2 regions of the Desulfotomaculum sp. genome follow, and region 2 is predicted to be linked to the other one. Evidence: riboswitches for the same ligand, from Rfam matches in the RefSeq annotation. Region 2 holds a riboswitch; the other holds the start of a gene.
What was found. Region 2 has a riboswitch for thiamine pyrophosphate ahead of AC1U9Z_RS06610 (HAD-IIA family hydrolase). Riboswitches for the same ligand answer to the same signal wherever they lie in the genome.
Positions count from the first base shown of each region.

Region 1: another riboswitch for thiamine pyrophosphate. It lies ahead of thiD (bifunctional hydroxymethylpyrimidine kinase/phosphomethylpyrimidine kinase); the one in region 2 lies ahead of AC1U9Z_RS06610 (HAD-IIA family hydrolase).

Region 1 covers NZ_CEVWQM010000003.1:60,293-76,660, forward strand. The annotation lists gene AC1U9Z_RS02355 (HAD family hydrolase) at 1-305, opposite strand, end outside; gene thiE (thiamine phosphate synthase) at 316-939, opposite strand; gene thiM (hydroxyethylthiazole kinase) at 929-1,744, opposite strand; gene thiD (bifunctional hydroxymethylpyrimidine kinase/phosphomethylpyrimidine kinase) at 1,787-2,584, opposite strand; TPP riboswitch at 2,690-2,788, opposite strand; gene ftsY (signal recognition particle-docking protein FtsY) at 2,922-3,854, opposite strand; gene smc (chromosome segregation protein SMC) at 3,953-7,513, opposite strand; gene rnc (ribonuclease III) at 7,540-8,280, opposite strand; gene fabF (beta-ketoacyl-ACP synthase II) at 8,298-9,539, opposite strand; gene acpP (acyl carrier protein) at 9,847-10,071, opposite strand; gene fabG (3-oxoacyl-[acyl-carrier-protein] reductase) at 10,143-10,886, opposite strand; gene fabD (ACP S-malonyltransferase) at 10,888-11,832, opposite strand; gene fabK (enoyl-[acyl-carrier-protein] reductase FabK) at 11,836-12,783, opposite strand; gene AC1U9Z_RS02415 (beta-ketoacyl-ACP synthase III) at 12,787-13,794, opposite strand; gene plsX (phosphate acyltransferase PlsX) at 13,795-14,793, opposite strand; gene fapR (transcription factor FapR) at 14,793-15,365, opposite strand; gene rpmF (50S ribosomal protein L32) at 15,526-15,708, opposite strand; gene AC1U9Z_RS02435 (YceD family protein) at 15,739-16,239, opposite strand.
Region 2 covers NZ_CEVWQM010000008.1:45,823-62,190, reverse strand. The annotation lists gene AC1U9Z_RS06620 (helix-turn-helix transcriptional regulator) at 1-292, shown strand, start outside; gene AC1U9Z_RS06615 (GyrI-like domain-containing protein) at 351-809, shown strand; gene AC1U9Z_RS06610 (HAD-IIA family hydrolase) at 946-2,211, opposite strand; TPP riboswitch at 2,326-2,423, opposite strand; gene AC1U9Z_RS06605 (2'-5' RNA ligase family protein) at 2,682-3,218, shown strand; gene AC1U9Z_RS06600 (secondary thiamine-phosphate synthase enzyme YjbQ) at 3,344-3,745, shown strand; gene AC1U9Z_RS06595 (YbaK/EbsC family protein) at 3,898-4,356, shown strand; gene AC1U9Z_RS06590 (NADP-dependent isocitrate dehydrogenase) at 4,477-5,682, shown strand; gene AC1U9Z_RS06585 (CarD family transcriptional regulator) at 5,791-6,258, opposite strand; gene AC1U9Z_RS06580 (RluA family pseudouridine synthase) at 6,395-7,288, opposite strand; gene AC1U9Z_RS06575 (nitroreductase family protein) at 7,566-8,216, shown strand; gene AC1U9Z_RS06570 (GntR family transcriptional regulator) at 8,411-9,172, shown strand; gene AC1U9Z_RS06565 (class II fructose-bisphosphate aldolase) at 9,180-10,031, shown strand; gene AC1U9Z_RS06560 (diphosphate--fructose-6-phosphate 1-phosphotransferase) at 10,060-11,289, shown strand; gene AC1U9Z_RS06555 (TRAP transporter substrate-binding protein) at 11,346-12,404, shown strand; gene AC1U9Z_RS06550 (TRAP transporter small permease) at 12,478-12,966, shown strand; gene AC1U9Z_RS06545 (TRAP transporter large permease) at 12,977-14,269, shown strand; gene AC1U9Z_RS06540 (zinc-dependent alcohol dehydrogenase) at 14,291-15,298, shown strand; gene AC1U9Z_RS06535 (response regulator transcription factor) at 15,601-16,293, shown strand; gene AC1U9Z_RS06530 (sensor histidine kinase) at 16,271-16,368, shown strand, end outside.

The DNA of each region.
Region 1 (16,368 bases), on a different contig from region 2:
CGTGCCTTTAACTTACTCAAATACTCTCCTGCATACTGCTTCATTCGTACAGTATGACTATACTTGGCTAGGGCCATGTCATTCCATTCGTTAATGATGGCAGCTGGTTCCTCTGAAAACCCGAACAACTTTATGGTATATTCAGCCGCCTCCTGAAAACTAAGGGCACAAATTTCATTGATATAATCATCCGGAACGGACAACCCTCGTTTTGCTAAAAATTCAACATCAATATCTTCCCAAACACCCATGGAATCAAGGAGAGTGCCGTCAAGGTCAAATATAGCCGCTTGAAAATCAATCATTCCTTTTCTCCTATGAGGACAGATTTTTTAGCTCTCTTGCCGCAGCTTTTATGTCCTGTGCCGAAAGAATAGCGGAAACCACAGCCAAGCCATTTATTCCTGTACCAATAAATTTTGGTATGGTCGCTTTATTGATACCGCCAATCACAACAATTGGAATCGATACATCGCTGCGTATCTGTCCAAGCTCAGCCAGCGATACCAGGTGTGCATCTGTTTTTGTCTCTGTTGCAAACATGGCCCCCACGCCGAGATAATCTGCACCGTCAGCCTGTGCCTGTTTCGCTTCCTGCAAAGTGGCAGCAGATACACCAAGAATTTTATTCGGTCCGATGATTCGTCGGACTGTTGCTGCGGGAAGGTCGTTCTGTCCAACATGTACACCTGCGGCATCAACAGCAAGGGCAATATCCACTCGGTCATTGATGATCAGTGGGATATCATAGCGATCGGTTATGCCCTTTACCTTTTGGGCGATCTTAAAAAAGTCAAGGGAAGATACGGTCTTTTCCCTGAGTTGTACCAATGTGCAGCCGCCCAGGATGGCACTTTCCACTGCTTCCGCCAACGAAGGAGCGTTCATTCGTTCGCGGTCGGTTACTAAATAGAGGGAATAGTCCACATTATACTTCATGGTATTTCATCTTTTCTTCCAATATATTTGCGTCCATCTTGCTGATGGCATCCAGAATTCCGATATGGAAACTGCCGTTTCCAACCTGACCAGCCTTCTCATAAGCCAGTTCACCTGCAATACCCATGCAAAGCAATGCCGCAACGGTTCCTTCCAAGGCCTGATTCGGCATCGCTCCGCAAAAGGAGCCAATCAAGGACGAACACATGCAGCCTGTTCCCGTCACACCGGAAAGTGCGGGATGTCCATTGTGAATATGCATGGTCCTCTTTCCATCGGAAACCGTATCCACAGCACCTGTAATTGCCACTACACAGCCCAGTCTTTGCGCCAAATTCCGGGCAATTTCCGCAGTATCTCCGCCATCCTGTTCAGAGGCATCCACTCCTTTTGTATTGGCCGAAAGCCCTGCAATAAAGCGAACCTCCGAAAGATTGCCGCGCACCACGGCAACTTTTACTTCGTTAAGAATGCGCGCGGCAGCTTCGTTGCGCAGCTTAGATGCGCCGGCTCCTACGGGATCAAATACCACAGGGATGCCATTTTGGTTGGCGCTCTTTCCGGCAATCAGCATTGCCTCTATCGTTCGGCTATTGAGCGTTCCGATATTGAGTACCACGGCGGAAGCAATGGCGGCCATATCACCTGCTTCTTCAATGGCGTCAGCCATGATGGGCGATGCACCAATGGACAGCGTAATATTGGCACAGTCATTTACTGTAACATAATTGGTAATATGATGGACAAGTGGCCTTTGACTGCGCACAAGAGTAAGCAGTTGGGCCATTTCCCTTGTATTTGTCATTTTTATTTCCTCCTATCATTAACCATTTTGTTAATGTTGTGCTTAGCGCAAACCATTGCGATAAAGGTCATAGAAGTGATGGGTTGGGCCATTTCCCTTGCCAATCGGCAAGGAATGTTCAATGGCAGTTGTTACATACCGCTTGGCACGTTCCATTGCTTCAGGAACGGAAAGTCCAAGAGCAAGGTTGGACGCAATAGCGGAAGAAAAGGTACAACCCGTGCCATGTGTGTTTTTCGTGTTGATGCGATGTGTTTCATAACGATAAATACGTTCACCGTCATATAAGACATCGACTGCATTGCCAACAGCATGTCCGCCTTTGACAATAATATTTTTACAGCCCATTTCATGAATCCTCTTGGCAGCGGTCTCCATGTCCCCTATATTGCTAATTTCCATGCGTGAGATCTTTTCTGCTTCCGGAATATTGGGAGTGAGAAAATCCGCGCAGGGGATAATGACCCTGATTAGCGTGTTAACTGCATCGGGATTCATCAATGGATAGCCGTTTTTGGCATACATCACAGGATCAACCACAATATTATTCGGTTTGTAATGATGAAGCCTTTCTGCAACTGCCTCCATGCAGGACGGTGTAGAAAGCATACCGATTTTCACAGCATGTACTTCAATATCCTCGAACACGGCGTCAATTTGCTTTTTGATCATATCAGGCGTAACATCCTGTATGTCGATGACACGGCTTGTATTTTCTGCTACCACCGATACAATCACGCTCATGCCAAAAACCCCATGGGCAGAAAATGTTTTGAGATCAGCCTGTATGCCAGCACCGCCGCTGCAATCCGATCCCGCAATACTTAATACGTTTTTCAAATATAAATCCTCCTTGTATAAAATTGAATAATAACCCTTAAAATGAATTAGGTTATCTAAACAAAAATCGGGTGCCATCCAAATTTCGGAAAGCACCCAATTACATAGTATAACGGATTTGCCTCCCTACGCTGGTCTTAACCAACAGGTTCAAAGGGTCAGGTTTTACCTTCTCAACTCCGAAGAGTCCCCCCGCAAAAAGTAGTATGATTCTTTTATCATTTATTACTTTGCTTCAACGTAACGTCATAATTATTGATAATTATTGTATAATAATCAATTGAATATGTCACTCAAAACTTTCGTTTTCGTCGCCAGACGTTTTAAAAATAATTTGTTATGATTCGTCTTCCTTCGATTTTCCGTATAGGGCATCGATAAAATCCTTCGGGTTAAAGGGACGCAAATCGTCCATGCGTTCGCCAATGCCAATGAGCTTAACTGGAATGGCCATTTCTGTTACGATGGAGGTTACCACCCCACCCTTCGCTGTACCATCTAATTTGGTTAAAGCAATACCGGTTACATTCACCGCTTCGCTAAAAACTTTAACTTGACTGAGGGCATTTTGGCCCGTGGTGGCATCCAGCACCAACAGTACCTCATGGGGCGCCCCGGGCATTTCCCGTGAAGTTATTTTGTGAACCTTTCTTAATTCCTCCATCAAGTTGCTTTTATTATGTAAACGACCAGCGGTATCAATTAAAAGAATATCTGCTTTACGGGAACGGGCAGCATGCACAGCATCATAGGCCACAGCCCCTGGATCGGAACCCTCCTGATGCTTGATCAGTTCCACCCCTACTCTTTCAGCCCATATCTCAAGTTGGTCAATGGCTGCGGCCCGGAAGGTATCTCCCGCTGCCAGCATGACCTTTTTACCCTGTTCCTTGTAATTATGGGCCATTTTCCCAATGGTAGTGGTTTTGCCTACACCATTTACCCCCACCACCATGATCACCGTGGGGCCGTCCTCACTTAGCTTAATGGGGGTCATTTTCTCACCCATTAAATATGCCAATTCCTCCTGGAATATATCTTTTAGGCGAGAAGCCTCCTGAACATTTCTGGCCTTGACACCTTTACGCACTCGTTCTACCAGCATCATGGCTGTATTGACCCCGACATCGGCCTGGATCAAAACCTCTTCTAACTCTTCATATAAATCTTCATCGATACCCTTACGACCAGTAACCACCTGATCAATTTTTTCAATAAAGCTATGGCGGGTTTTGCTTAAGCTTTCTTTTAGCCTGTTAAAAAAGCCCACTGTTAAACCTCCAGTTCAAACCTCAATATTTTGGCCAGGGCCTGTCCCTACTATAATGCCTGCTATCGAACCATGTCAACCTTACCCAGGTCCGTGTATTAGGCTAACTTCTTCTTTCCCTTGGCCTCATCCAAGGACATGGAAAGTAATTTAGTCACTCCCGTTTCGTCCATTGTTACGCCATAAAGAGCATCTGCTTTTTCCATTGTCCCTTTACGGTGGCTAATCACAATAAATTGAACTTCATCCGAGGTACGGCAGAGGTACTCAGCAAACCGATGTACATTGGCTTCATCCAAAGATGCTTCTATCTCATCCAGCACACAAAAGGGACTGGGTTTAAACTTTAATATGGCAAAAAGCAAAGCGATGGCTGTTAAAGCCCTCTCTCCTCCGGATAGCAAGGATAGGCTTTGGTTCTTTTTGCCAGGCGGCTGGGCAGTAATTTCGATGCCACAGGATAGCGTATCCCCTTCGGTAAGATTCATGCTGGCACCACCACCGCCGAATAATTGCTCAAATATCCGTGCAAAATTTTGATTGATGATCTTAAAGGCTGTTTCAAATTGACCGGACATCAACCGATTCAGTTCATCGATCAGCTGACCCAGGGAATTTCTGCTCTCTTCTAAATCAACTCTTTGTTCCTCCAGGAAGTTATATCTTGTTACAACTTCCTGATATTCTGTTTCAGCCCTTTCATTGACCGGACCCATCTCCGCCATACTTGATTTTAGCAGTTGTAATTCACTGCGAACCTGTTTTTTATTTGCTGCGGGCAATACCGTCATTTGAGCTGGATCATCGATCGCATGTTCCTTTAACCTTTCAGCTAATAGTTCTAATTCCGTTTGAATCCGAGCCTGCTGCAGTTCAAGGGAGTGAACCTTCTGACTGGTCTGCAACCATAGTTCCTGTTTTGCACGTAGGGTTTTTTCCTGTTCCTCAACCATACTAGCCGCGGTCTCCCGGCTAGCCTGGGCTTGCTTAAGATGTGCCTTGGCTTTACGATGCTCCTCTTGTAAACTTTTGAGATCCAAAGTCACTTGTGCTTGCTGTTGTGCCAATTCAGCATTTCTCTTGCATAAACCCTGGAGAAGTTCCTGGGACGCTGTAATTGTCGTCCTTCGCTCGTCCATTTCTTTTTCCAGTCGCTTAATAATTTTTTGTATACCAAGCATTTCCTGGTGTAATTCAGCCTGTCTTACCTTTTCCTGATTTACCTTGCTTTCCAGTTCTGCCTTTTGGTTCCTGGCTTTGGCAAGACCCTCTTGGGTTCGGTTAATTTCCCCTTGCAACTGTGTTAACTCCCCTTCCAAAAGGGATCGTTTTGTGCTGGCTTCCCTTTCAGACTGGGACCAATGTTCCATCTCTCGTTCAATGTTGTGCATTTGATAGTGGCTTTCCTGACGGCGTTCATTGGTGCGTGACAACTCTTCCCTGGTTTTGCTTAAATCCATTGCAGCGGCTTGGACATCTAAACCCAAGATTACTAACTTCTGTTGCAAATCCTTATTGCGCTCCAACCCTTGTTGTTGGAGTTGTTGTTGTTCTGTAAACTCCCTGGCTAAATCATTTACCTTTTGATGCAGTACCTGAACAACCTTTGCCAGCTCGTCCCTTTCCCGACGGGTATGCAGCATCCCACCCGCATTACGGACAGCTCCCCCACCGGTTAAGGATCCCCCAGGACTGAACAACTCTCCGGTAAGGGTTACAATGCGGATTCTTTGCTGCATTTGTCTGGCCACTTCGATGGCATTGCTCAGCGTATCCACCACAACCAGTCGGCCCAATAGCAGTTCAACCACCTGACGATATTTGCCTTCTGTTTTAATTAAATTCGCTGCCAAACCAATAACACCAGGCAAACCCAGTGCCCTTTTCTCCCAATCGCCGGCGGGGGTAGGTCGTAAGGAATCCAGGGGTAAAAAGGTTGCCCTGCCTAAATTATGTCTCTTTAAATATTCAATGGCTTCCTTGGCCTGACGGGAAGATTCTGTTACCAGGTTTTGCAATGCTCCCCCCAGGGCTGCTTCCATGGCAGTCTCAAATCCCCGGGGTACCTTAATCAGGTCTGCCACTGCACCACAGATACCAAGAGAACCGTCGTTTTTCTGATTGGTGGCCTTTAATAACTCCCGCACTGGTTTCATGAAACCACTATGTGAATGAAGGCTTTCTTCCAATACCTTTAAACGTGAATGCTTGGCAACCATTTCTTCCTTAGCGGTGGCTAGTTTAGCCTGGAGCTGAGATAGCACTTCCTGCAGTCGATGTAGTTCCCCTTCTGACCCATGATGGTCCTGCTCAACCTGCTGCCTTGCCAAATTAAGCTTTTCTGTCTTCTTCCTATAATCTTCTATCAGTAGACCAAGGGCCTGTTCCTTTTCTTGAGCATCCTCTAACACTTTTTTTAGGTGTTCTAAGCGATGGGCTAATTGCCCTTTTCTGTCATTGGCCTGGCTCTGTAAATTACGTTGGTTGGCAACCTTATTTAGTTGCTCGATTAAATCTGTATTAAGATTCTGGAATAACTCCTGCTTGCTCAATAGGTTTTGATCGATCTCTTTCAGCAAATCATCATAATCATTCTTTCCCTGAACACGCATGCATTCTTTAATCTCTTTACTCTTTACCTTTTCTTCCGTCCATTCTTGATTTAGCCGTTGTAACAAATCGGTTGATTCCTGGACCTCTTTCTCTACCCTTTGTTGTTCAAGCTTATTGTGATTAATTTGTTCCGTTATTAGATCATTTTTGTTATTTAACCGATCCATGCTGCTAACGAAGCCAAGAAACTTCTCTTTTAGAGCATTAATCTCTATTTCTATTTTATGGAGCTCAGACTTGGCCATTTCCAGTTCCTTTTCCATGGCTGGTCTTTCATCCTTATAATCTTCTTTAAGTTTTGTCAGTTGACTTTTTAAATCCTCTGCCTTAATCGTTAGGTCTTCCCAGTCTCTCCGATATAAAGATAAGGCCAAAGCACTGGCTTGATCGGATAAAACCTTATATTCTCTGGCCTTCGCTGCTTGTTGTGCCAGGGGCTCAAGGCGCCCTGCCAGTTCGTTAATGATATCTGAAACTCTGTTTAGATCTTGCTGCGCCACAGCTAATTTTCGTAAAGCTTCTTCTTTTCGATGACGGTATTTTACGATCCCGGCAGCTTCCTCAATAATTGAGCGCCTTTCCTCGGGTCGACTGCTCAAAATCTCATCTACCTTACCTTGCCCAATAAGAGAGTAGGCCCCGCGGCCTAAACCAGTATCCATAAACAGTGCATGGATATCCTTAAGCCTGCAGGGCACCTTATTAATTAAATACTCACTTTCCCCAGAACGATATAAACGTCTGGTAACGGATACTTCCTCATAGGGCAAGGAGAACATTTTGGCAGTGTTGTCCAAGGTTAGGGTTACTTCCGCCATACCAATGGGCTTTCTCTTGTAACTGCCGGCAAAAATAACATCCTCCATGCGTCCGCCCCTTAGTGAAGAGACCCGTTGTTCACCAAGACACCAGCTTATGGCATCGGAGATATTACTTTTGCCACTGCCGTTAGGGCCCACAACCACGGATAAACCTCGGTCAAACTCCAATTTAACACGGTCACCAAAGGACTTAAAGCCCTGAATATCCAATCTTTTTAAACCCAATACGCCTGCCCCCTGTTACCGCTTCTTTATCGGGTGGGTCCAACTAATTTAGCACTCGATTTCTTAATATCATCAATATTTTTAAAAGCATCCCTGGCTGCCCGTTGTTCAGCCTCTTTTTTGGAATGACCCCTGCCCTTACCAATAATTACGCCCCGGTAAATAACACCTGCTGTAAAGGTTTTATCGTGATCCGGGCCAGTTTCATCCATAATGGTATAGGTTAGAGGTTCCGGGGATGATTGTTGTAAAATCTCTTGTAGTTCCGTTTTATAATCCCTATCTAACCTTCCCGCCACAACATCATCAATGATCGGACTGAGTTGATTCAAAACAAAGTCCCTGGAGATGTCCAACCCCTGATCCAAGTAGATCGCACCTAGTAACGCCTCAAAGGCATCGGCCAGGATGGATGGCCGCTCCCTGCCGCCGGAACGCTCTTCACCACGCCCCATGCGCAGGCAACGGCCCAGATCCAATCCCCGGGCTACTTTAGCCAGCGAAGGTTCGCAGACCGAAGCAGCCCTCATTTTAGTAAGTTCGCCTTCCGTTCTATCGGGGAATAGTTTATATAAATGCTCACTAATAATTAGTTCTAAAACGGCATCCCCCAAAAATTCTAATCTTTGGTTATGGCATAGCCCATGTCCTCTGCTTTCATGCACACAAGAACTATGGGTCAGTGCTTGTATTAGTAAAGTGGGATTATGCCATTTAAACCCCAATCGTGTTTTCAGGCGATTGGTTTGCTCGTCCTGTTTAGACAATATGAATCACCAACGATCTAAAGATTAAACTTTTTAAAGACCAAGGTAACGTTATGACCCCCGAACCCAAAGGAATTGGAAAGTGCAACATCAACCTTCATTTCCTTTGCCTTGTTAGGAGCAAAATCCAGGTCAAAGGCAGGGTCAATATTATCTAAGTTAATGGTGGGGGGGACTAGACTATTTTTAACAGCCAATATCGAGGCAATCCCCTCAATGGCCCCAGCAGCCCCCAGCATATGCCCAGTCATCGATTTGGTAGAACTAACCACCAAGTTATAGGCATGTTCACCAAAAACTTTTTTAATCGCTCCCACTTCCGCCACATCCCCCACGGGAGTGGAGGTGCCATGGGCGTTAATGTACTGAACATCCTCCGGTTTTAGTCCTGCATCTTCCAGGGCCATGCGCATAGCGGATGATGCACCCGATCCTTCCGGATCCGAAGCAGTAATGTGGTAAGCGTCACAGGAACTGCCATAGCCGACTATTTCAGCATAAATATGGGCGCCCCTCTTTTGGGCATGTTCCAGGGTTTCTACTACCAGCATGGCGGCGCCTTCCCCCATGACAAAGCCATCCCGGTCGACATCAAAGGGTCTGCTGGCCCGTTCTGGTTCTTCATTGTTGGTGGACATGGCCTTAGCGGCACAGAAACCTGCCACCGCCAGTGGCGTAATGGGTGCTTCCGTTCCTCCGGTAATAACAACCTCCGCATTACCCCTCTGAATCAGCTTAAAGGCATCTCCAATGGCATTACCACTGGAAGCACAAGCTGTCACGGTTGTAATGTTCGTTCCTTTAAGGCCAAATTTTATCGCGATCTGACCGGCTGCCATGTTAGCAATCATCATTGGGATTAAGAAAGGACTGATCCTGCTGGGACCTCGATTAATCAGAATCTTGCATTGCTCCTCAAAGGTTTCCATCCCACCAATACCTGACCCAATAATTACACCGGTACGATCTTTATCCAACTCATTTAGATCAAGACCCGCATCCTCAATGGCCATTGCCGCAGAAACCACTGCATACTGAGAAAACTTGTCCATACGACGGGCTTCTTTTTTATCTAAATACTGGGAATAATCAAAGTCCTTTACCTCACCGGCAATTTGGGTAGCGTAGTCGGTCGGGTCGAATCTAGTGATTTTAGCAATTCCAGAAACCCCTGCTGTTAGAGCATTCCAGAATTTATCTAATCCGGTGCCTACAGGAGAGATTACTCCCATCCCTGTTACAACAACCCGTTTTAACAAAATAACTTCCTCCTTACATTCTTCTATGAAAAGAATAGGTACTTTATTCTTCAAGCCATTAGCTTTTAGCCTTTAGCTATCCCGAAAAATGGCCATGGGCCATCTCCTGAGCTAGCGAAGGATCTTCAAACATTGAAAGACTAACCCTTAAGGTCCCTCGCTAGCTCAGGATGACATTAAATTTTCATTCTTTGATGCTGCCGTTAAAGGCATGAAAGTCTTTTAGCTAAGGGCTAATAGCTAAAAGCTAATGGCTAATTGGGTAGTGGAAAAAAGCCCCGGTTTTTCTACCGGGACTTTTACCATATTACTGGCGGTCCTGGATAAATTTCACGGCATCTCCTACAGTGCGAATCTTTTCTGCCTCTTCATCAGGAATTTCCAGACCAAATTCTTCTTCTAAGGCCATGACTAATTCAACAATATCAAGAGAATCAGCACCCAGATCATCCACAAAAGAAGCTTCCATTGTTACATCAGCTTCCTCAACACCCAGTTGATCTACAATAATTGCTTTAATCTTATCAAACACAACTTCACCCCCCTCCGGGAATTAAATCTTGATCACTTAATTTATGAATATCGGGCAAATAGCCGCGATAGTTAGATTGAAATTCCTCCATCAACCCCAATGACTTGCCCTGTTATATAGCTGCAGAAATCGCTGGCCAAGAAGGCAACGATGCTAGCTACATCTTCTGGTTTTCCCAGACGGTTTAAGGCAACGGCTGAGGTTAACTTTTCTTTGGCATCCGGGGTTAAATGCTCTGTCATTTCGGTCATAATAAAGCCCGGTGCCACAGCATTTACCGTAATATTGCGCGGGCCAAGTTCTTTCGCCATTGATTTAGTAAGGCCGATTAAACCTGCCTTGGCCGCAGCATAGTTGGCTTGGCCTGCATTGCCATACTGCCCAACGACTGAAGAAATGTTAATAATGCGACCAGAGCGGGCCTTCACCATCGGTCTGGCCACAGCCTTAATGGTATTAAAGGCAGATTTAAGGTTCACAGATAATACGGTGTCCCAATCCTCTTCCTTCATTCTCAGAATTAAATTATCCCGGGTAACTCCGGCATTATTCACCAGAATATCGATTTTACCAAACTCAGTTAGAGCTGCACTGACCATCTCTTGTACTTGTTGTGTATCCGCTACATCAGCCTGATAAACCAATGCCCGACGTCCTAACTTGCGTATGGCAGCAGCGGTTTCTTCCGCAGCCTCCACCCGTCCAGCATAATTTACAACGATATCTGCCTGGGCTCCGGCCAGAGCCAAAGCAATGGCTTTACCAATACCCCGGGATGCCCCGGTGACAATGGCAACTTTACCGTTCAGAAACATTTTAGCCAACCTCCTTGAACAGTGCAAGGACTTTTTCCAAGCTTGCCATATCTTCTAAGTTACTGGTGCTTATTCCCTTGTTAATTTTCTTAACCAAACCGCATAATACCTTGCCAGGCCCTAATTCAACCACAGCACGAACACCCTCTGTTGCCATCCTTTGGACACTGTCTTCCCAAAGCACAGCTCCGGATATCTGCTTAATCAAAGAATCCTTAACCTCTGCTGCTGTCCTCACATAGTCAGCACTGACATTGGCTATAACTGGTATTTTAGGATCAAGAATTGAAACCTGGGCCAGTACTTCCGCCAATCTTTCACCGGCCGGAGCCATTAAACTGGAATGAAAGGGACCACTGACTGCCAGCTCCATGGCTCTTTTGGCACCGGCTCCCCGGCACAGTTCCATTGCCAACTTCAAAGCGGTCTTTTCCCCGGCAATGACGATTTGCCCCGGACAGTTAAAATTCACTGGCTCAACCACTCCGTTGGCGGACGCCTCCTGACAACAGGCAATAACCTTTTCCCTGGCCAAATTTAGAATGGCTGCCATACCACCGAAGCCAACCGGCGCGGCCTCTTGCATAAACTTCCCTCTCTGCCGTACAACCTTGATGGCATCCGAAAACTCTAGGGAACCGGCTGCCACCAGAGCAGAGTATTCACCTAGACTATGACCTGCCACCACGGTGGGCAACAACCCCGATTCCTGCTGTAAAACCCTCAGTGCCGCTACACTCATGGCCAGTAATGCAGGCTGTGTATTTACAGTGCTGTTAAGATCTTCCACCGGCCCCTCAAAGCATAATTTGGTTACGTTAAAGCCAAGTGCATCGTTCGCCTCTTCAAGGGTTTGACGAACCACCGAAAAATTGTCATACAAATCCCTACCCATACCCACATATTGGGAACCCTGGCCAGGGAATACAAATGCTGTGTTAGACAATTTCTAAAACTCCCCTCTGGCTAAGCGCCCTATTACTTGCTCAGCACCACCAATTATGTCCTGAATGATCGCCGCCGCCGGCTCAATTTTCTTGACCATGGCACAAATTTGCCCGGCCATTACGGACCCCTGCTGAATATCCCCTTCTACCATAGCCATTCTTAGCCGGCCGGCACCCAACTTTTCCAGTTCATCCGGAGAAGCACCCTGACGTTCTCTTTCTTCAAAGTGCCTGGTTAACTTATTACGAACAACCCGCACAGGATGGCCAGTGGTACGGCCAGTTACAACTGTTTCACGGTCTTTAGCCTTGATAATAACCTCTTTAACATTATCATGGATGGTACATTCCGCAGCACACATAAATCGGGTCCCCATTTGGATACCCTGGGCACCCAGAGCTAAGGCAGCCACCAAGCCTCTACCGTCAAAGAAGCCTCCGGCTGCAATAACTGGAATATCTACTGCATCCACCACCTGGGGTACCAGGGGCATGGTATGCAATTCCCCAATATGTCCCCCGGACTCTCCGCCCTCAGCAATGAGAGCATCCACACCCGCCCTGGCCATACGTTGACCTAGGGCCACAGAGGCAACAACGGGTATCACTTTGGTGCCAATTCCCTTTAAGGCGGGCACATATTTGCCCGGATTGCCAGCTCCGGTGGTAACCACAGGAACCCTTTCCTGGACGATTAGCTGCATGTTTTGTTCTGTAAAGGGAGACATTAGCATAATATTTACCCCAAAGGGTTTGTTTGTTAACCTTTTAGCCTTACTAATCTGTTCCTCAAGCCATTCAGTTGGTGCATGTCCTGACCCAATGATGCCCAAGCCACCAGCTTCGGAAACAGCTGCAGCCAATTCTGCGGTGGAGACCCAAGCCATACCGCCTTGCAAAATGGGGTACTCAACTCCTAATAAAGTACATAGCCTGGTATTTATCCTCATGTACTATCCCTGCCTTTCGCCCCACTTCAATACAACTCCACCAGAAGTTAAACCAGCCCCAAAGGCCACCATAACGATGTTGTCCCCTGCTTTTATGCGGCCAGTTTCCACGGCCTCTGCCAAAGCAATGGGAATAGAAGCGGAAGAGGTATTCCCGTAGCGGTCTAAATTTACAACAACTTTATCCATGGATAAACCTAATCTTTTAGCGGCATGTTCAATGATCCGATGGTTAGCCTGGTGAGGAATTAAGAGATCAATATCACTTAACTCTAAATTCGCCGCTTTGACCAGATTTAATGATTCTTCTTCCATAACCCTGACTGCATAGCGAAAGACTTCTTTGCCATTCATATGCACATAATGAAGCTTTTTCTCCAAAGTCAAGGGATCAGCCGGCATCTTCGAACCACCTGCCGGTATATAGAGATGTTGCCAGCCAGATCCCTCAGCACTTAACTTAGTGGCCAACACGCCTTCGCCTGCATGAACCGGACCAACCACCACAGCACCGGCCCCATCACCAAACAGGACGCAGGTGTTGCGATCCTCCCAGTTAACAACCTTGGATAGGTTCTCTGACCCAATAACAAGAATATGCTTCATTGCTCCGGTGGCTATAAATTGTGTGGCGATGGTTAGACCATAGACAAAGCCAGTACAACCTGCTTCTAAATCAAAGGCGCCAGCCCTGGTTGCACCCAGTTCCTGCTGCACCAGGCAGGCCCCTGCCGGTATAATCATATCCTTCGAACAGGTGGTTAAGATAATCAGATCCAATTCCTCTGGTCCTATGCCAGCATTCTCCAGTGCCTTACGGGAGGCCCGCAGGGCTAAATCCGATGTGGACATTTCTGGTTCAGCAATTCTACGTTCCTTGACCCCAGAACGTGACTTTATCCATTCGTCGGTGGTATCGACCATTTTTTCTAATTCTTTATTGGTAAGTATCCGTTCCGGCAGATAACTCCCTACCCCTAGAATACCAGCCTGAATTAGGTGGTTGGGCATCTATTCCTCTACCCCCTTGTCATTTTCCAGACTCTTTCTAATGGCCGGAACCAGTCCCTGTTCAACTGTCTCCTTAGCCACTCTTAAGGCGTTCTTAATCGCCCTGGCCTTCGAACTGCCATGACAAATCACCGAAACCCCGTTAACACCCAGTAGGGGTGCACCGCCATATTCAGCATAATCCATGCGACGCTTAAACCCGCCCATCATATGCATGATACGTTCCGTTCCGATAACATCTTCCAGTCTACCCAATTCTTGTTTAAACATCCCCAATATACTCATGGCCAGCCCCTCAGCTGACTTTAAAATAACGTTTCCCACAAAACCATCACAAACTGCTACATCACTGCTGCCAAGGAAAAGCTCTCTTCCCTCGACATTGCCAACAAAATTAATATTCGTTTCCTTTAACAGCTCATAGGTCGCTAAAGTCAATTCATTGCCTTTGGTTTCTTCAGAACCAATATTCACCAAGCCCACCTTGGGTGCAGGTAACCCTAAGACCTTTTCCGCGTAGAGAGAACCCATAATAGCAAACTGTTTAAGATGCTGGGGACGACAGTCCACATTGGCCCCGGCATCCAAAAGCACCAATGCACCCTTGGCAGTTGGCAGTAATGTACTAATGGCAGGGCGATCTACACCGGCAATACGACCCAAAATAAGTAAGGAGGAAGCCATTTGCGCTCCGGTATTGCCCGCTGATACGATGGCATCAGCGGCACCTTCCTTAACCAGTTTGGTTGCCACCACAATGGATGAGTTCTTCTTTTTACGGATGGCACTAACCGGATGTTCGTGCATACCCACTGCTTCTGGTGCATGAACGATGGAAATGAGATTATCTACAAAATTTCCAGATAATTCTCTTTCAATTTTTTCCTGATCCCCCACTAAAATTATCTCAATTCCTAATTCCTGGGCTGCATCCCTGGCACCTCGAACGATTTCCATCGGTGCATGATCGCCACCCATCGCATCTAACGCAATCTTAATCACTGGTTCTCCTCCTCTGCCAGGACAAAAACTATAAAAATCCCTTCCAAGACCACTGTTTCTCCTACCTGGGAGATAACCCTGACCGTCGTTCTATTCCCTTTTTGGCTGCCGATTTCTGCTCGACAAACCACTAAATCCCCTGACTTAACTTGGTGTTTAAATCTTACCCTGATATCACCTGTTAAGGCAATCTCTGCATCAATGATGGCAACGGCCAAAGAGTTTGCCTGGGCAAATAAATGATGTCCCCTTGCCACCTGATTTTTTCGCAGGGTCATTTCCGGTGTTATCTTTAAAAGTGATACGCCAAAACTACCTACTTTAATATCCAGCAGATCACCAACTAATTCGTCACTTCCCAGGGAACGAACCGAATTGTTAGTTTGTAGTGCGGTTTTCATCCGTTCTCTTAACTCAGGAATATGTAACTCAGACCGGTCCAGCCTGATGGTCTGAATACTTACACCAAACATACCTGCCAGTTCTTCGTCCTTAAGCAGGGGATTGTTTTGTAGATACCGGATCAAGTTTTTTTGCCGAAAAACTTTACCGCTGCCTCTTTTGGTCATAAAACCACCACAATATAATTAGTACCTGGTCCTAATTATAACCATATACTAGGTCAATTGCAAACCATTTCTCCTTGTTTTTTCCTTATAATGTAAATTTTTTCTTTATAATAATAAAGAAAAAACCCCTTCTCCCATGGAGAAAGGGTGCATTTTCACATTATTTATTGGCAGCAATAACTTCACGGTTCTTGTAGTAACCACATTCAGGGCAAAGATGATGTGGCTGGATCAAGACACGGCACTGCGGGCATGCTACCAAGCTGGGGGCTTCTAACTTCATATTCATAGCCCGGCGCTGTCTTCCCCGGTGCTTAGCAAGTTTCCTATGTGGAACACCCATTTTATTACACCCCCTTCAAGGAATTAAAAATTATTGTTGTAATTTTTTAAGTACAGCCAACCTTGGATCGATGGCTTTGCTTTCGCAGTCACACTGCTTTATATTTAGGTTACACCCACAGCCCTGGCATAAACCAGCACAGTCAGGTGAACAAACCACTCGCATGGGTATCGCCATTAATAGTGACTTAATTACCTCAGGCTCAATATCAAGGTCTTCTCCATCAAACTCAATCATTTCATCGTCTGGGTCATTTAAATCCCTTGTTCTGCCATAGATTTCATCAATCGTAGTATGTAAATTTAATTGAAAAGGTTCTAAACAACTCACACAATTGGTGGAAACGAAGGCCCTGGCCTCTCCCTTAAGCAAAAAGTTATTGTTCCTATTCATAATCTCACCGGAGACTTCTACTGGATCGATAAAGGTAAACTTCTGCCCACTTACCGTGATTTCATCAAGCTTCTTTTTAAATTCAAAGTTAATTCCTTCGCCAGCAGCATTCCTAATTTTTAGGATATTTATCTTCACTTGTTCACAAGTCACCTCGATTAACAAAATTCATTATATAAAGTGGCTAATTATTTGTCAAGGAAAATTACTGTATAATGGCAAACTGTCTGAAGCAAGTGGTCTAAAGTTAAGTATTTCCATTTATAT
Region 2 (16,368 bases):
GGAGCAGTTTCCCTGGGAAAGTGAATGGCAAAAACCAGAAAATTTGGTATCCCTGGAGTTGGTTTTTGAGAAAGAGATGGAAAGCATTGTCGAGGAGTGGTTCGGTGAAGATACTCGGATGCATGAGGACGGCAGGATGATGGTTAATGTCTTGCTCCCTGAAAACAATTGGCTGTATGGGTTTCTTTTAAGCTTTGGGACCGGCGTGGAGGTTGTCAGCCCGCCCCGCATTCGAACGATTCTTGCAGAAACATCGAAAGAAATTTATAAAAAATATACAACCGAAACATGACATACAGTTGTCATGTTCCCAATGGTATAATCTACAAAAAGCTAAAGGGGGCAATTTTATGAATTACAAATTTGAATTAACGGAGCAACCGGCCCAACCGGTACTTTCTATGCGTACAAGGACTGCTGTTGGGAACCTGCCACAGGAGTTAGGCAAAGCATATCAGGCGATCTTTCAATATTTGTCCGAAGTAGGGGAGAAACCGTTAGACGCGCCCTTTGCAGGGTATTACAACATGGATATGCAAGATCTTGATGTGGAGATGGGCTTCCCGGTTGCAAAACCCCTTGCAGGGCAAGGTGAAATTAAGCCAAATGAAATCCCGGCAGGGAAGAGGGTATCCTGTCTTTATAAGGGCCCATACGATCAAACGGAGCCAGTTTATAACGCAATGATGCAGTGGATCGATGAAAATGGTTATACACCCACGGGAGTGGCTTACGAGTTTTACTATAATTCTCCGATGGATGTGCCCGAAAGCGAACTTTTAACAAAAATTGTGTTTCCCCTTAAATAAGAACAATACCTTAAAGGAGAGGTAAAGAATTAGCATGATTTGTTACAAAAAGACCGGCAGCAGTGAAAATCGAACTGTTCGGTCCTTTTGTTTTTAACAGTTGAATTTCTACCCCTCTATCATAATAGGGACCACATTATCTTATCGCCACGGTGTTGTTCCGACCCAGTAAATCCCTTAGCCATTCACCGTGTAGGGATAGGCAGTTGGTCGGTAGGTTATCCAGCTTAAAGAAGGCAACCTCCGCAGTCTCCACACCGTCTGCTCTCAAATGCCCCCCAACGATCTTGCATTCCATACAGGATGTAATGTAATGACTTACCTTACCCGAAGGATGAGACACCACGAGGAACCGTGGGTCTGAGTAAACTCCGATGAACCGGCTCACTGTTACCTGTAGGCCGGTTTCTTCGTTGACTTCCCGGATAATAGCTTCCTGCACGGTCTCGCCGGGTTCGATGTGTCCGATGGGCAAGCCCCACACATTAAAGTCCATTCTTTTAATTAAAAGAATCCTGTCAGTCTCGTCAAAAATCACGGCTGCCACAGCAGGTTCAACGGTTTCTGGCCAGGCATAGGTGGGCTTGTCCCAGGGACGAGCCGTTATTGTAGGGTTAAAAATTCCTCTGAGGTTTGAGATTCTGGCATCCGGAAGGCGGAAATCCTTAGGGGAAGGGAAAGCGATGGCCTTGTCCGAGCAGAAAATCGCCGTGATTCCCTGCTGGTGAGCCCCTAGGATATCGGTATAGGGATTGTCCCCTACCATGGCCACCCCTAGCTTGGGATCTAGATGATCAAGGACTGTGCGAAACATTGGGGGATAGGGCTTCCCAATGACGACCGGACGTTTACCAGAGGAGGTCTGAATGGCACGAACGATGGCACCGGTTCCTGGGCAAGGGCCTTCGGGGCCGGGAAAGGTTGCGTCGACGTTGGTGGCAATAAAGTTGGCACCCAGGTTAATCAACCGAATGGCTTGGCTTATATGACCGAAGGAAAGTTGATCATCATGCCCCACAACCACAGCTTGGCAGGGACCATTTTCCACCAACTCTATTCCAAACTGCCGGATCTCCGTTTTTAGACCTTCACTTCCCAATACATAGACAGAACGTATATTCATTAAGCTGAGATTTTTGGCTGTGGTCCAACCGCTGGAAATTACCTCGTCCAAGTGAACTTCTAGACCAAGACTTTGTAATCGTTCGACGAATTGCTGTCGTGTGGGGATCGGGTCATTGGTTAAGAAATAGATACGTTTATTTAGCTTGCGCAGTTGTACCAGGGTTTCCTTTACACCGGGGAGCAGTTTACCGCCGATATAGATAACGCCATCCAAATCAAATAAGAAAACATCAAATTTTTCTGCTAACAGGGAAATCCCCTCCTTTTTTAGCAGCATCCATTTGGGTAGTATAAATCATTCGTTTTCCCCTTCCTATCAGAATAGTAGGGGCTTAACTAAGCTTGTGCGGGCAAAGCTCAAAAAAGAAGCTTACCGAAAGTAAGCTTCTCAACTGAAAACGGTAAGCTTCCCTACGGTGGTATTAGCCACATCAGGTTCGAGGGTTGGAGTTATCTCCTCTCAGCCGTTCGGCACCCCTAGCCAAGTATTTATGCTATGTAAATTGTAATTCATAGATCAATTGTTTGTAAAGACAAATTATGGATGTGATGGGGTCCGCAGCCATTTCCCAGATGGAGCGGATGCTACTATATTAATAAATTCGCCGCTATCTTTAATAGGATGAGCCGTACCACCGTAATGGTTAAAATATCGTAAGTGTGGGCGTATTTTTTTATACCTAGAAGGAGAAAGCATAGTCCTTTCAAGAAATTAAAGAGAAAGCAATGATCAACCGGAGGTAATGAATGACATACGCCATAAATCTATACTTTAATAAGGAAGCGGAGACTTATATAACGAGTATTTGGAGGAGTTTGGAAAGGTTGGAAAAGGGCAAGTGTCTCACTTGCGCCAACGGCAGACCCCACATTACATTGGCTATCTATGATGATCTCGATTTGGAAGTAGCCAAAAAGCGATTGGAGACCCTTAGTAGCAGTGTTTATTCCTTTGATTTAAAGCTGCTTCAGATTGGTATTTTTCCTCATAATAAAGGGGCTATTTTTTTAACACCGAACCTAACAGACCGTTTATTTCAAATACACCGGCATTTTCACCAGTTGTTTAAGGAGTTTGAAGAGCAAGGGTGGGATTATTATAAGCCTCAGTCTTGGTATCCCCACTGCACGCTCTCGCTGGAAACTCCTACGGAGCACATACCAAGTGTACTTGAGCAAATCCTAAAGATTTTTCGCCCCATTGATGTTTCGATTCAATCCATCGGTATCGTATCATTAGATCCGATTAATTATTTGTTTCAAATCGATTTACGGGAAAAGTAGGGCAGAATTATTTTTAATCTTATTTTTCCCCTGTTTTAATTAAGTCCTTATTATAGTGTACAGAAATATAAAAGCCTTTAACCGGTAAACGGCCTGGTAAATAGTGGCGTAAGGGGGATGTTTTTATGCTTCATAAAATTCATACGCAATCCGTCAGTCGTGACCAAATGATTGATATTACCAATCAAGTTAAAGCAGTGATCCAGCAAGAAAAGATTAGGGATGGGGTTGTGACGGTCTACTGTCCCCATACGACAGCTGGTATCACCATTAACGAAAATGCCGATCCGGATGTAGTAAGGGATCTGTTGCTGCGATTGGCTGAGGTCTACCCTTGGGAGCATCCTCAATACCGTCACGCCGAAGGGAATTCGGCTGCCCACTTAAAGGCAAGTACCCTGGGGGCCTCCCAAACAATTCCGGTGGCAGATGGACAGCTCCTGTTGGGGACCTGGCAAGGGATTTATTTCTGTGAGTTTGATGGCCCTAGGAGGCGGACCTTTTATGTAAAGGTACAAAGGGATTAACCGAAGGCATTTGGGGTCAGGCTCGCAGCACGGCAGGCCGGACCCCTTTCTGGTTTTTTTAAAAGAAGGCCAGTAAATTCCGGCAAAAATTGACGCAGTTAGACCTTGCTAGTATAGTAGTTTAAAGGAATAAAACGGGAGTTGAAGTGACTATGTCTGTACAAGCTGTGGTGGAGTTTTTTCAGCAGAGAGGAGGAGGCGTGGAAATACTCACCTTTGAGGATACCAGTACCGTGGCCAAGGCTGCGGCTTCTTTAGGGGTAACCCCGGGTGAGATTGCCAAGTCATTACTTTTCAAGGTTAAGGATGATTTCATGATGGTGCTGATGGCTGGGGACAAGCGGTTGGATAACCGGAAATTTAAGGATGCTTTCCAAGCCAAAGCCAAAATGCCGGAGATTGATGAAGTGTTAGCAGTAACAGGGCATCCGGTTGGCGGGGTTTGTCCCTTTGGTCTAAAGCAGCCGTTACCCATTTACTTGGATCAATCCCTCCGGGCCTATGAGCATGTTTTTCCGGCGGCGGGGGCAACAAATGCTGCGGTAAAAATAAAAGTTGATGAATTGGCAGAGCTTACCGAAGCAAAGTGGGTGGATGTGGCCCAGGCTTAGTGGTGCAATACTGCAAGCCTGACCCTATGTATTATGCATGCATGCCTGGGAGCCGTTCATTTATAGTTATAGATGGTGTATAATACCTTAGACATAGAATAAGGTTAGGGGGATGCAGTCATGGAAAAAATTCAAATGAATGTCCCGTTGGTGGAGATGGACGGCGACGAGATGACGAGGGTAATCTGGCAACAGATTAAAGATATTCTCTTAGTTCCATACATAGATTTAAAAACGGTGTACTTTGATTTGGGTCTCAAAAAACGTGATGAAACGGAAGATAGAATCACCGTAGAGGCCGCAGAGGCAACTAAAAAATATGGCGTAGCGGTTAAATGCGCAACGATTACTCCCAACGCCCAACGGGTGGAGGAATATAACCTAAAACAAATGTGGAAAAGCCCCAATGGAACCATTCGGGCCATTTTAGATGGGACCGTTTTTCGGGCACCCATTATTGTTAAGAATGTTAAACCCTTCGTTAAAACCTGGGAAAGGCCCATTACCATTGCCAGGCACGCTTACGGTGATATTTATCGAAATGTCGAATTAAAGGTTGAACAAAAGGGTAAAGCAGAATTGGTTTTTACCGGGGAAGATGGCCAAGTGGTAAAAGAAGTCATCCACAATTTTGGCGGCCCTGGTATTCTCATGGGTATGCATAACCTAGATGGTTCGGTGGAAAGTTTTGCCAGGGCTTGCTTTAGCTATGCGTTGGATCAAAGTCAGGATCTGTGGTTTTCCACGAAAGATACCATTTCCAAAAAATATGACCATACCTTCAAGGATATCTTCCAGGAGGTTTATGACAGGGAATATAAAGATCAGTTTGCCGCAAAGGGAATCGAGTATTTTTATACCTTAATTGATGATGCTGTGGCCAGGGTGATCCGTAGTTCCGGTGGCTTTATCTGGGCCTGTAAAAACTATGATGGAGATGTCATGTCGGATATGGTGGCCACTGCCTTTGGCAGCTTAGCCATGATGACATCGGTCTTAGTCTCACCCCAGGGGCATTATGAATATGAAGCAGCCCATGGAACCGTAACCAGACACTATTATCAACACCTCAAGGGGCAAGAAACCTCAACCAACCCAGTGGCAACTTTATTTGCCTGGACAGGAGCCCTAAGAAAAAGGGGCGAATTAGATAAGCTGAAGGACTTGGTAAGGTTTGCCAACACCCTGGAAAAGGCGGCCACAGATACAATCGAACAAGGCGTCATGACGAAGGATTTGGCCCTACTTGCCGAGGGGGAAAAGGTGGTTGTCAATACCAGACAGTTCCTTGAGGAAATTAACGCACGCTTGATCAAAATGATCTAAGAGCAAAGGCAAGCGCGGACCCCAAGCCGGGAATATGGTTAAACAGTAATAAAAAAACTGTCCTTAACCTTTGTTAGGGACAGTTTTTTGGCATAAAGGATTTTAAGATCAACTATCAATAACCTCATTCAGTAAATCTATGGCTTGCTCTTGGGCGATGCCTTTTACAAGGGCTAGTTCGCTAAGCAATATTTGTTGAGCATTATCCAACATCGCTTTATCTCCTACGGCCAGTGTCTTTTTTTTACCCAGGCGTACTAGGTCACGGATAACCTGGGCCCCTTGGTAGATATCGCCACTCTTCATTTTGCTCATATTATTGCGGTATCTTTGATTTGGGTTAAGGTTTAGATCGGATTCTCCCTGATTTAAAGTGGTAATGACATCTTCAAGTATATCTAAGTCCACAACTGGCCGAATTCCTAGTTTAGATTCGATAGGAAACATTACTTGCATACCCCGGATCGTCATGACATAATAAGGCCGCTTAATCCCAAGTATTTCCTTTTCCTCAATCGCTTCGATAACACTAGCCCCATGCATAGGGTAAAAAACCTTGTCACCAACCTGGAACATAAAACCCACCCCCTTGCGTACTACAATCAGTATACCACGCGGGGCAGTAAATATCAAACATATATTTTACCATAATAATTTATTGCAAGTCAATAAAAACATCAGAAAGAAATTGCCCTTCTATGAACAGCTGTTTCTATTTGCTATAATTATCCAAGGCCTGAGCAAAATCCTTGGGTAAGGGTGCATTGACCGTCAAGGGACGGTTGTCTTGGGGGTTAATAAAGCTTACAGAGGTGGCATGTAAAGCTTGTCTGTTAATCAAAGGTGAACGCACACCATACATATGGTCACCAAGGATGGGGCAGCCCCGATGGGCTAGATGCAGGCGAATTTGGTGGGTTCTGCCGGTTTCCAGGGATAGTTCTAATAAAGAAGCATCCTCGGAGGTGCGAAGGATCCGGTAATGTGTGATGGCCTGCTCACCCTGCGGCGTGACAGCCCGACGATTGGGCAGGGTTGGGTGTGGCCCAATGGGGGCATCAATCGTACCGGAGGGCGGAGAGATTACCCCCTTCACCAGGGCCCAATAGGTACGTTTGAGGCTGCCTTCCTTTAATTGTTGTTCAAGAATAAACTGGCTGCGGGAATCCTTGGCAAAAATCACACAGCCGGTGGTTTCCCGATCCAGCCTATGAACAGGGCGGATGGTATTTAACTGGCCCCGTTCTTTTAGGTAGTAGGCTAAATAGTTTGCCAAGGTACCACCCGTGGTCCGGCCAGTGGGATGAACAAGTTGTTGGGGCGGTTTATTCAGGATGATTAAATGTTCATCCTCATAGAGCATTTCAATAATACCTTTTTCTGGCTGGACACCGTAAGTCGTGTCCTCCAAAAGAACGACGCTTAAGGTATCAGCCGCCTTAACCTTTTTCTGTAGGAAGGCTGTTTTACCATTTAATCGAATGCCCTTACGGTGGGTTAGTTTCTGAATCTTTCTGCCGGAATATTGTAAAATGTCCTTTAAATATTTTTCCACCGTTAAACCAGCATGTTCCTCTGTTACCTTGTAAGTAGTATATGATTTCAATTTTCGGCCATCCTTTTCAATAATAGTTTCAGATGTTGCTTCTTATTATTACAATTTTAACATAACCTAGTAAAACGAATCAGTATGGCAAGGCAGCATAAATGACAATATAACCAATCGTTGGTTAATTTAAAGTCATATTCAGAATAACGAAAATAATTAAAATATTAAATAAAATCTAAAAGGACTTTTTTGAAATGTAGCGAAGAAAAATATACATTAAGAACAACGGGCATATTCTCAAAAGGATTATAAATAGAAAGAGGGGTAAAAAGCCATGTTAAAAGAGATTGCTGGGTGGAAAAGTGTTCGGAAATTTACCAGTGACCCTGTGAGTAAGGAACAGTTATTAAGTGTAATGGAGGCTGGGCGGCGGGCCCCTTCTTGGAAAAACATTCAGCCCTGGAAATTTATCGCCGTAACCAAGGAGGAAGATCGGAATAAGCTGGCAGAGGCCTTTTCCATGGGGGTATTAATAAAAAAGGCACCGGCTGTTATTGTCTGCGTAGGTAAACTGCAGGCTTGGGTGAAGGAACATCAGCTTGGGCAACTCAAAGAATTATTCGCTGCTTCCGGGGCCAATATGAGCGATGAGGATATTAACAAGAGATACCTGGATCATGAAATGGCCAAGTCCCTCGCTGCAAATCCTGCCTCATTGATGGCTCGTACCTTTGAGAACATCGGCATAGCCTATGCCTTTATGATCTTAGAAGCCATGAATCAAGGACTAGGGGCATGTGTCGTGGGTGAACTGGCCAATGAATTGGTGGCAGTAAATGATCCAAAGTATAACGAAGTAAAATCGTATTTCCATATTGGTGAGACAGAGGTTATAACCGCTGCCATTATCCTTGGCCACACGGCCAAGGAGACACCGGTCAACCCAAGAAAACCAGAAAGTGAAGTCATTTTCTTTAAACAATAAGCAAAAAGGAGTGTCGCTACTTGCGACACTCCTTTTTGCTTTTGCCGGGCATGTTTAGGGATTTATTCCCATTAGGGAAAATTAAGAATAATGTTGTTTTTCAATTGACGAACTAACATTTGTAACTTTATAATTAAGTTAACAAATATGTAATATTGCAAGAATACAAGTTTACAAGATTTGGAGGGATATCGGTGAAAAACATCCCCCTTCCATTGCACTATCAGATTACCAATGATCTACGTAAGCGATTAGAAAATGGAGAATGGAACGTAGGTGACATTTTCCCCGGGGATAAAGAATTGATGCAAGTCTACGGCGTTAGCAGCACGACGGTCCGTCGGGCCTTGGATGAGCTTGTTCGGGAGGGCTGGTTGGATCGCAGACCTGGTAAAGGCACCTTTGTGAAGAAACAGTATGTGGAGACCCTTGGTAAGCTAACGGGCTTCTTTGACCAAGTCCGGGCAAAGGGTTACCACCCCAGTTCCCGGTTATTACGGGTTGCCGAAGTGGACATTACGGAATTCGAAGAATATGAATTGGATGTATTTGAAAGCGAAAGGCTGTTTTTGATTGAGAAGGTGCAAATGCTGGATGATGAGCCCACGGTGCTGGTCAAGAGCTTTTGGCCCATTGAGATTGGCCGGGAATTGGCGAAATACAATTTGATGGAGCAGGGTACCTATGAAATTGCACAACAGGAATTAGGGATTGCACTGGAAGAAGCCCAGCAGGATATTTATGCCTCTTTGGCCACGGAGGCTGAATACCAACATCTGAAGGTCAATGAAGGTGCTGCCATTCTAGTGATGAAACGGCTGGTCCTTTCCCAAGGAAAGCCGATCGAGTTTTCCATAAACTTTTACCAGGCTGATAAATACAGATATCGGGTCAATTTAAAAAACGAAATGATTCAGGATGGCAACGGAATCATTGTAGTGGAAAATCAGGAGTGATTAAAAGATGGCATTAGCAACGCTAAAGGACGTATTGGCAAATCGAAAAGAGTGTCGGGCAGTGGGAGCCTTTAGTACCTACGATTTATTTTCTGCCCAGGGCATCATTCAAGGAGCGGAAAAAGAAGGCTTGCCGGTTATTGCTATGCTGGGAGCACCTGTATTAGCGAAAACCGGCAATGACTACATAGCAAAAAACCTTATTTGTATGGCAGAGAAGGCAAAGGTTCCCGTGGTGGTATTTCTGGATCATGCCAAAGACTATGCCACCTGCTTAAAAGCCATGCAGCTAGGTTTTAGTGCGGTCATGATTGATGGTTCACACCTTTCTTTAGAAGGAAACATTCAATTAACCGCCAAAGTTGTTGAGGCTGCCCAGCATCTGGGAATTTCCGTAGAGGGGGAATTGGGGGCTTTGTCCGGCATCGAAGATGGGGAAGAAGTGAAGAATGCCAAAATGACGGATCCCACAAAGGTTCGTCAATTTGTGGAAAATACAGGCATTGACGCCTTGGCAGTTTCCATTGGCAATGCACATGGCCTTTATAAAGGGGAACCCAACCTGAATTTTGAGATTTTACAGCAGTGTGAACAGAATAGTCCGGTACCGCTAGTTTTACACGGGGGTACCGGCTTAACCCAGCAACAGTTTGCCTCGGCTGTTCAATATGGCATCAAGAAAATTAATATCGGCACCGAGATAAAAAAAGCCTACATCGAAGCCTTTATCGCTGCCCAGGAACAAAAGCCCGCCGCCTATGACCTGATTGGTATTCCCCAGGCTTGCAAGGAGGCAGTGACTGGTGTAGCCGCCGAAAAATTGAGATTTTTTGCAACAGGCTGGGCAAGCAGCATCTGATTACAAATATTTCAAAGGAGGTAGCCATGTGACCGGTTCACAAACATTGGTAGTGGCACAGACCGGGGGGCCCAGTGCTGTTATCAATAGTACCTTGGCAGGCATCATCGAAGAAGCCCGGTCCTGGCCTGAAATAAAAGACGTTATTGGCTGTGTCCATGGGTATCACGGTTTATTCGGCCAAAATTATATAAGTCTTTCGGGGTTTGATGATGATTTATTAAAAAGATTAAGGAATACTCCCGGTGCTTTTTTAGGCTCCAGTCGTTTACCGCTGACGGACAACCATTTTGCTCAAATTCCCGCCTTACTGGATGACTTAAAAGCCGGCTATTATTTGCAAATTGGCGGCAACGGAACGATGTATGCAGCTAACCTCATTGCAGAAGAAATCAAGCAAGCCGGTAAAGACATGCAAGTTATTGGCGTTCCTAAAACCGTCGATAATGACATCATTTTAATGGATCACACACCGGGTTTCGCCAGTGCAGCCCGCTATGTAATTCAGGCAACCCTGGATAATGGCATAGACCTTTGGTCCATGCGTCACTTTGAGCAAGTTAGAATCCTTGAGGTGATGGGCAGGAATGTTGGTTGGCTGGCAGCGGCCAGTGGTTTCGCTCAAAGGAATGAAAAAGAAGCTCCCCACCTGATTTATTTACCCGAAATACCCTTTCATGAAGATGAATTTATCAAAGATGTGCAGGCCGTTGTGCAGGAGCTTGGTTATGCTGTGGTGGTGGTGGGTGAAGGGATTCGAGATGAACAGGGAAACTCCATTGGCAATAATCCCTTTACCGATGTCAACAAGGGCAGCCAGGTTTTTGGCGGGGCAGCCAGTTATTTGGCCGCGAAAGTAACCCAAGAGCTAAAGATTCGGGCCAGAGCACAGGATTTGGGTATGGTACAACGATGCTTTACACCGGTTCGTTCCGAACTGGATGAACAAGAGGCCTATTGGGTGGGCCGGGCCGCCGTACGGGCGGCAGTGGCCGGACAAGGGGGCAACATGGTCTATGTAGAGAAGCTGGCAGCGAAGGAATTATTACCATACCAGACGCTTCCCTTAGCCAGGATTGGTGGCAAGGAAAAAGAAGTTCCTGAAAAGTTTTACAATAAACAAGCCAAACACGTAACGGCAGAATTTAAGGCATGGTTAAAACCGTTACTGGGTCAATGGCATTTGCAATACCTGCACTTACATGATTTCCCTAAGCCCCAGGATATTCACGGGCAGGGGGTGAAAGCGGAAGGGTAATGGCTTTCCACCAGGGCAAAAAGAACCGATTACTTTTATTGAATGGAGGAGTAGACATGTTAAAAGCAAAGAAACTGGTTTTATTGATGACTTTCGTTTTAACATCAGCCATCCTGTTAGCTGGCTGCGGCAGCTCCCAAGAGGAGAAAAAGGGAACCCCAGCTGGCGGTGACAAAAAAATCGTCATCAAATACAGTCTGCCGGATGCCGCCATTGATGGGGTGCCAGCCTATGAGGCAGCCAAGTCCATGAAAGAGAAGATTGAAAAGTATTCTAACGGGCAAGCAGAAGTAAAATTGTTTCCCGGTGGTCAGTTAGGCAGCGAACAGAAAAACGTTCCTGACGTACAAAAGGGTGTTATTGAGATGGCGATGATTACGGCAGGCAATATGACAGCTTTCTCCCCCTCCATTGGTGTTTATGACTTTCCTTACTTATTCAAAAGCAGAGAAGAGGCTTATCAGGTTATTGATACCCTGAACGACGATCTCAATGCACTGCAGATTAAAGAAAGCGGTACCAGAACGGTTGCTTGGTTGGAGCAAGGCTTCCGTCATATCACCAACAGCAAAAGACCCATTAACAGTATGGAAGACTTAAAGGGCTTAAAGATTCGTATACCTAACAACAAATATGTGGTGGAGGCTTTCCGGTCCTGGGGGGTTGAACCGGTGCCGATGGCCTGGGATGAAACCTTTAACGCGGTACAGCAAAGGGTGGTAGACGGGCAAGAGAACCCCTATTCCAGTATTTATCAATCAAAGATGTACGAAGTACAGGATTATGTAACCGAACTGCACTATAAACTTTGGTTAGGTACCATTATTGTCAGCGACAAGTGGTTCCAGGGACTGCCCGCTGATGTACAAGAAGCCATCGTGAAGGCTGGCCAAGAAGTTGCCCAAGAAAACCGTCAATTAATGGCGAAGCAAGAGGAAGACCTGAAGAAGCAGTTGACTGAGAAGGGTCTGAAAATTAGTCCCGCTCCGGCCGATGAAGATAAGTGGATGACCAATGCGATGTCTACCTGGCCCAAGTTTTATGGTGAACTGCCGGATCCCACCATCTTAGACAAAGCGATGAACGTATTAGGCAGGGAAAAGCCCCAGGCTTAAATGAAAATTTATCTGAGAGAACCTTCTGCGGAAGGTTCTCTCAGATATACTGACTGGCAGGTGAGGGAATTAAATGAAAAAGCTGAAGTGGGTTATTGACAACATTGAAGAAATCATTGCCTCCATATTATTTTGTACGGTTATCTCGCTTCTCATGGCTCAGGTGATTGCCCGGTATATTTTTGGCCAAGGCTTAGCCTGGTCTGAGGAACTATTGCGCTTTGCTTTCCTGACCATGGTTTATTTTGCCGCTGCCCTGGGTGCCAAGCGGGGGGCCCATTTCCGGGTAACCGTGTTAGTTAACATCTTACCCGCTAAACTAAAAAGATGCTTAGAATTTATCCAGTACATCATTTCCTTTGTCTTTAACAGCTTTATTATCTATTTAGGGACCAAAGTGGTCGTTGATATGGAAGAATTCCCGCAAATATCTCAGATTCTGAGCTGGGATATGAGATATGTTTATGCCATGATTCCCATTGCTTTTATCTTTGTTAACATACGCCTACTAATAAGAATGTTTAGCGATTTCGGGTTCATTAAGGGCGAACCTTCAGCTTAGGGGGATTGACATGTTTGAAACCTGGGGTATATGGATCATTCTTTTTGCAACATTGTTGTTGGGTGTTCCTATTTATATTTCTTTGGGCATCTCTACCATCGTGGTACTCTTTTTTAGTTACATTCCTTTAGATATTGTGCCCTTAGACATGGCGAAGGTAGGGGATATGTTTCCCCTATTGGCGATTCCCGCTTTTATTTTTGCCGGTGCCATTATGGAGCGGGGTGGCATGGCCGATCAAATTATTGATGTAGCCTCCATTTTTGTGGGGCGCATTAAAGGCGGCTTAGCTCTGGTCACCATTTTAGGCTGTATGTTCTTTGCGGCCATGATTGGCTCCGGTCCTGGGACCGTGGCAGCAATGGGAACCTTAATGCTGCCAGCCATGGTGCGGGCGGGCTATGATAAAAAGTTTGGGGCTGGTGTTTGTGCCACGGGCGGCACGTTGGGTATTCTTATTCCCCCCAGCAACCCCATGATTATCTACGGTGTAATGGCCAACGTTTCGGTAGGTACCATGTTTATGGCAGGAATGTTGCCAGGCTTTATTGTTGGCGCAATACTGATGCTAACTTGCTATATCATCGCGAAGAAGCGTGGCTACCGGGGTATGGAGAAAACCTACACCACTAAAGAAGTTTTTGTAATTTTTAAAAATAACATTTGGTCTTTGTTAGCCCCAGTGATTATCCTAGGCGGTATCTATGCCGGGGTCTTTACACCGGTGGAAGCCTCCGCCATTGCCTGCTTCTATGCATTGTTTGTAGGAAAATTCATTATCAAGAAATTGACTTTGGTAGACATCTGGGAAAGCATTAAGCTGACCAACATAACGTCCGGTACCTCCATGATTATCGTTGGGGTCTCGGTGCTTTTTGGCCGCTTCTTAACCATCTATGAAGTCCCTCAATCTGTAGCAGGAGCCATGCTTTCCATTAGCTCCAATCCACAGATTATTCTATTCCTTATTTGTTTCATGCTGTTTTTTCTGGGGATGTTCATGGAGACCCTGTCCACCATCGTTATTTTGGTGCCAATTTTACTGCCGGTTATTACCCAGCTTGGGATTGACCCGGTCTACTTTGGTATTCTCTGGGTCTTAACCAATGAGGTAGCCCTGCTGTCGCCACCCTTGGGGGCCAACGTCTTTATTGCCATGACCATTGCCAAATTGTCTCTGGAGGATGCCACCAAAGGTGCACTGCCCTTTATGCTGGTACTTGTGGCGGTGGTTATTGCATTCATTTTCTTACCGGACGTGGTTCTTTTCCTGCCAAGGATACTGGGTGGCTATGCCGGGTAAACATCAAAGGAGGCTCTTGCAATGCGTAAAGCAGTGATCGTAGAACCCTATCGTTTTGAAATCCATGAAGCACCATCACCGAACTTACAGGAAGGGTTTGCCATTGTTCAAGTGGCGTATTGCGGTGTTTGCGGCTCTGAACTGCATGTTTATGAAGGAAAACACCCGAAGGTAAAACCTCCGGCCAATCCAGGTCATGAGGCTGTGGGAACGATTCAGCAAATAGCCTCTGGGACAAATGGGCTTAAGGTAGGAGATCAAGTAGCCATTGTACCTTTGGTCGGGTGTCAAGAATGTGACTATTGTAAGTTGGGTTATCCGAACCTCTGCAAGGATCGGAAAGTGGTGGGATTCCAACTGCCCGGCTGTTTAGCCGACGAGGTAGCCATCCCGGTGGATAATCTGATTAAATTGCCGGAGAATTGTGAGTTGGTAGAAGGTGCGTTACTGGAACCGATGGCTGTGGTGGTTCATTCTGTAGGTCTGCTGGATCGTGTGGCCCACCGTGCAAAAAGTGTGGTGATTGCCGGTGCAGGTACCATTGGTATTTTAATTGGGCTTTTCCTAAAAGAAACCAAGGGGTTAAATGTTTACTTTTTAGAAATTAATCCCCAGCGAAAAAAATTAACCGAGAACTTAGGCTTTAAAGTTTACCAAAGAATCGAAGACCTTCCTCTCCAGGGGGAAAGGACGGTGGCCTTCGAGTGCACGGGAAATAAAATGGTGCTGGATTCTTTGGTAACCCATGATCCCGCCCCGGAAGTTTTAGTTATCCTAGGTACCTTTGAGAAAACCCTGGGACTAAATATTTTTGAGATGTGCAAGAGGGAAACCTTTATTATCGGTTCTCAAATGTATACCAAACAAGACTTAGAAAAAGCGGCTGAGATCATGGCCAGCCCTTTAAAGGACAGATTTAAAGCCATTTTGGTCGAGCGTATTTATTCTTTGGCAGAGTCAAAGGAGGCCTTTGATGAGGCCTTAAGTTCAAAGAATGGTACCAAGGTATTAATTCAAGTCAACTTATAAAGAGAATTTAGCCCACTGCAAAGAGAAACGCCACTGAATAGAAATCAGCGGCGTTTTTTTGTTGGCTTGGCATGTTTGCCGAGCCAATAATTTGCAAGAAGCCCGGTCACGCCGAAGCAGCGGGGAGACAACCCAGAGGCAAGGAGCTTCGGATTTGCTGACGGATTGGTCCGCACAAGTTGTTAAATGCTGTTAAATTAAGAAAGTCTTAAGATTTGTGCTGAGCCGATATTAAGAATTGAACGATATAATTTGGCTAGTGGCAAGAAAAATAATAAACTATTCAGAAGGGAGAGTGAAAAATGGAAAATTACTTTGTACTGGTTGTTGATGATGACAAGGAAATCAGAGATGCCATTGAGATATATCTTAAAAATGAAGGCATTACAGTGATTAAAGCCCAGGACGGTATTGAGGCCATCGAAAAGTTAAATGAGCATGCCATTCACCTTATTATCTTAGATATCATGATGCCCCGTTTGGATGGCATTGCCACGACCTTTAAAATCCGGGAGAAACAAAATATTCCGATCCTCATCCTCAGTGCCAAAAGTGAGGATACGGATAAGATTTTAGGTCTGCAAATTGGCGCGGACGATTATGTGACCAAGCCCTTCAACCCACTGGAATTGATCGCCCGGGTCAAATCGCAACTGAGGCGATACGTTACACTGGGTACCTACGAAGGGATCAATAAGGTTATTGATCTAAGGGGTCTTACCTTAGAGCAGGGGGCGAAAGAAGTCACGGTTAACGGCGAGGTTGTTAAATTAACACCCATCGAATACAAGATTGTGGAACTTCTTATGACCCATGCTGGCCGCGTGTTTTCGATCAATGAGATTTATGAGCGGGTTTGGAAGGAACCGGGTTACAATGCGGAAAACACGGTGGCCGTACATATCCGAAAAATACGTGAAAAAATTGAGATTGATCCCAAAAATCCAAGATATTTAAAGGTGGTATGGGGAATTGGCTACAAAATGGAAAAGTAGGGCCTTATTGCTGGCCTGGATTTTACTGGTTACCTTTGGACTGAGCGGCATCTTGTCAGCCCTGTCCCAGGGGAG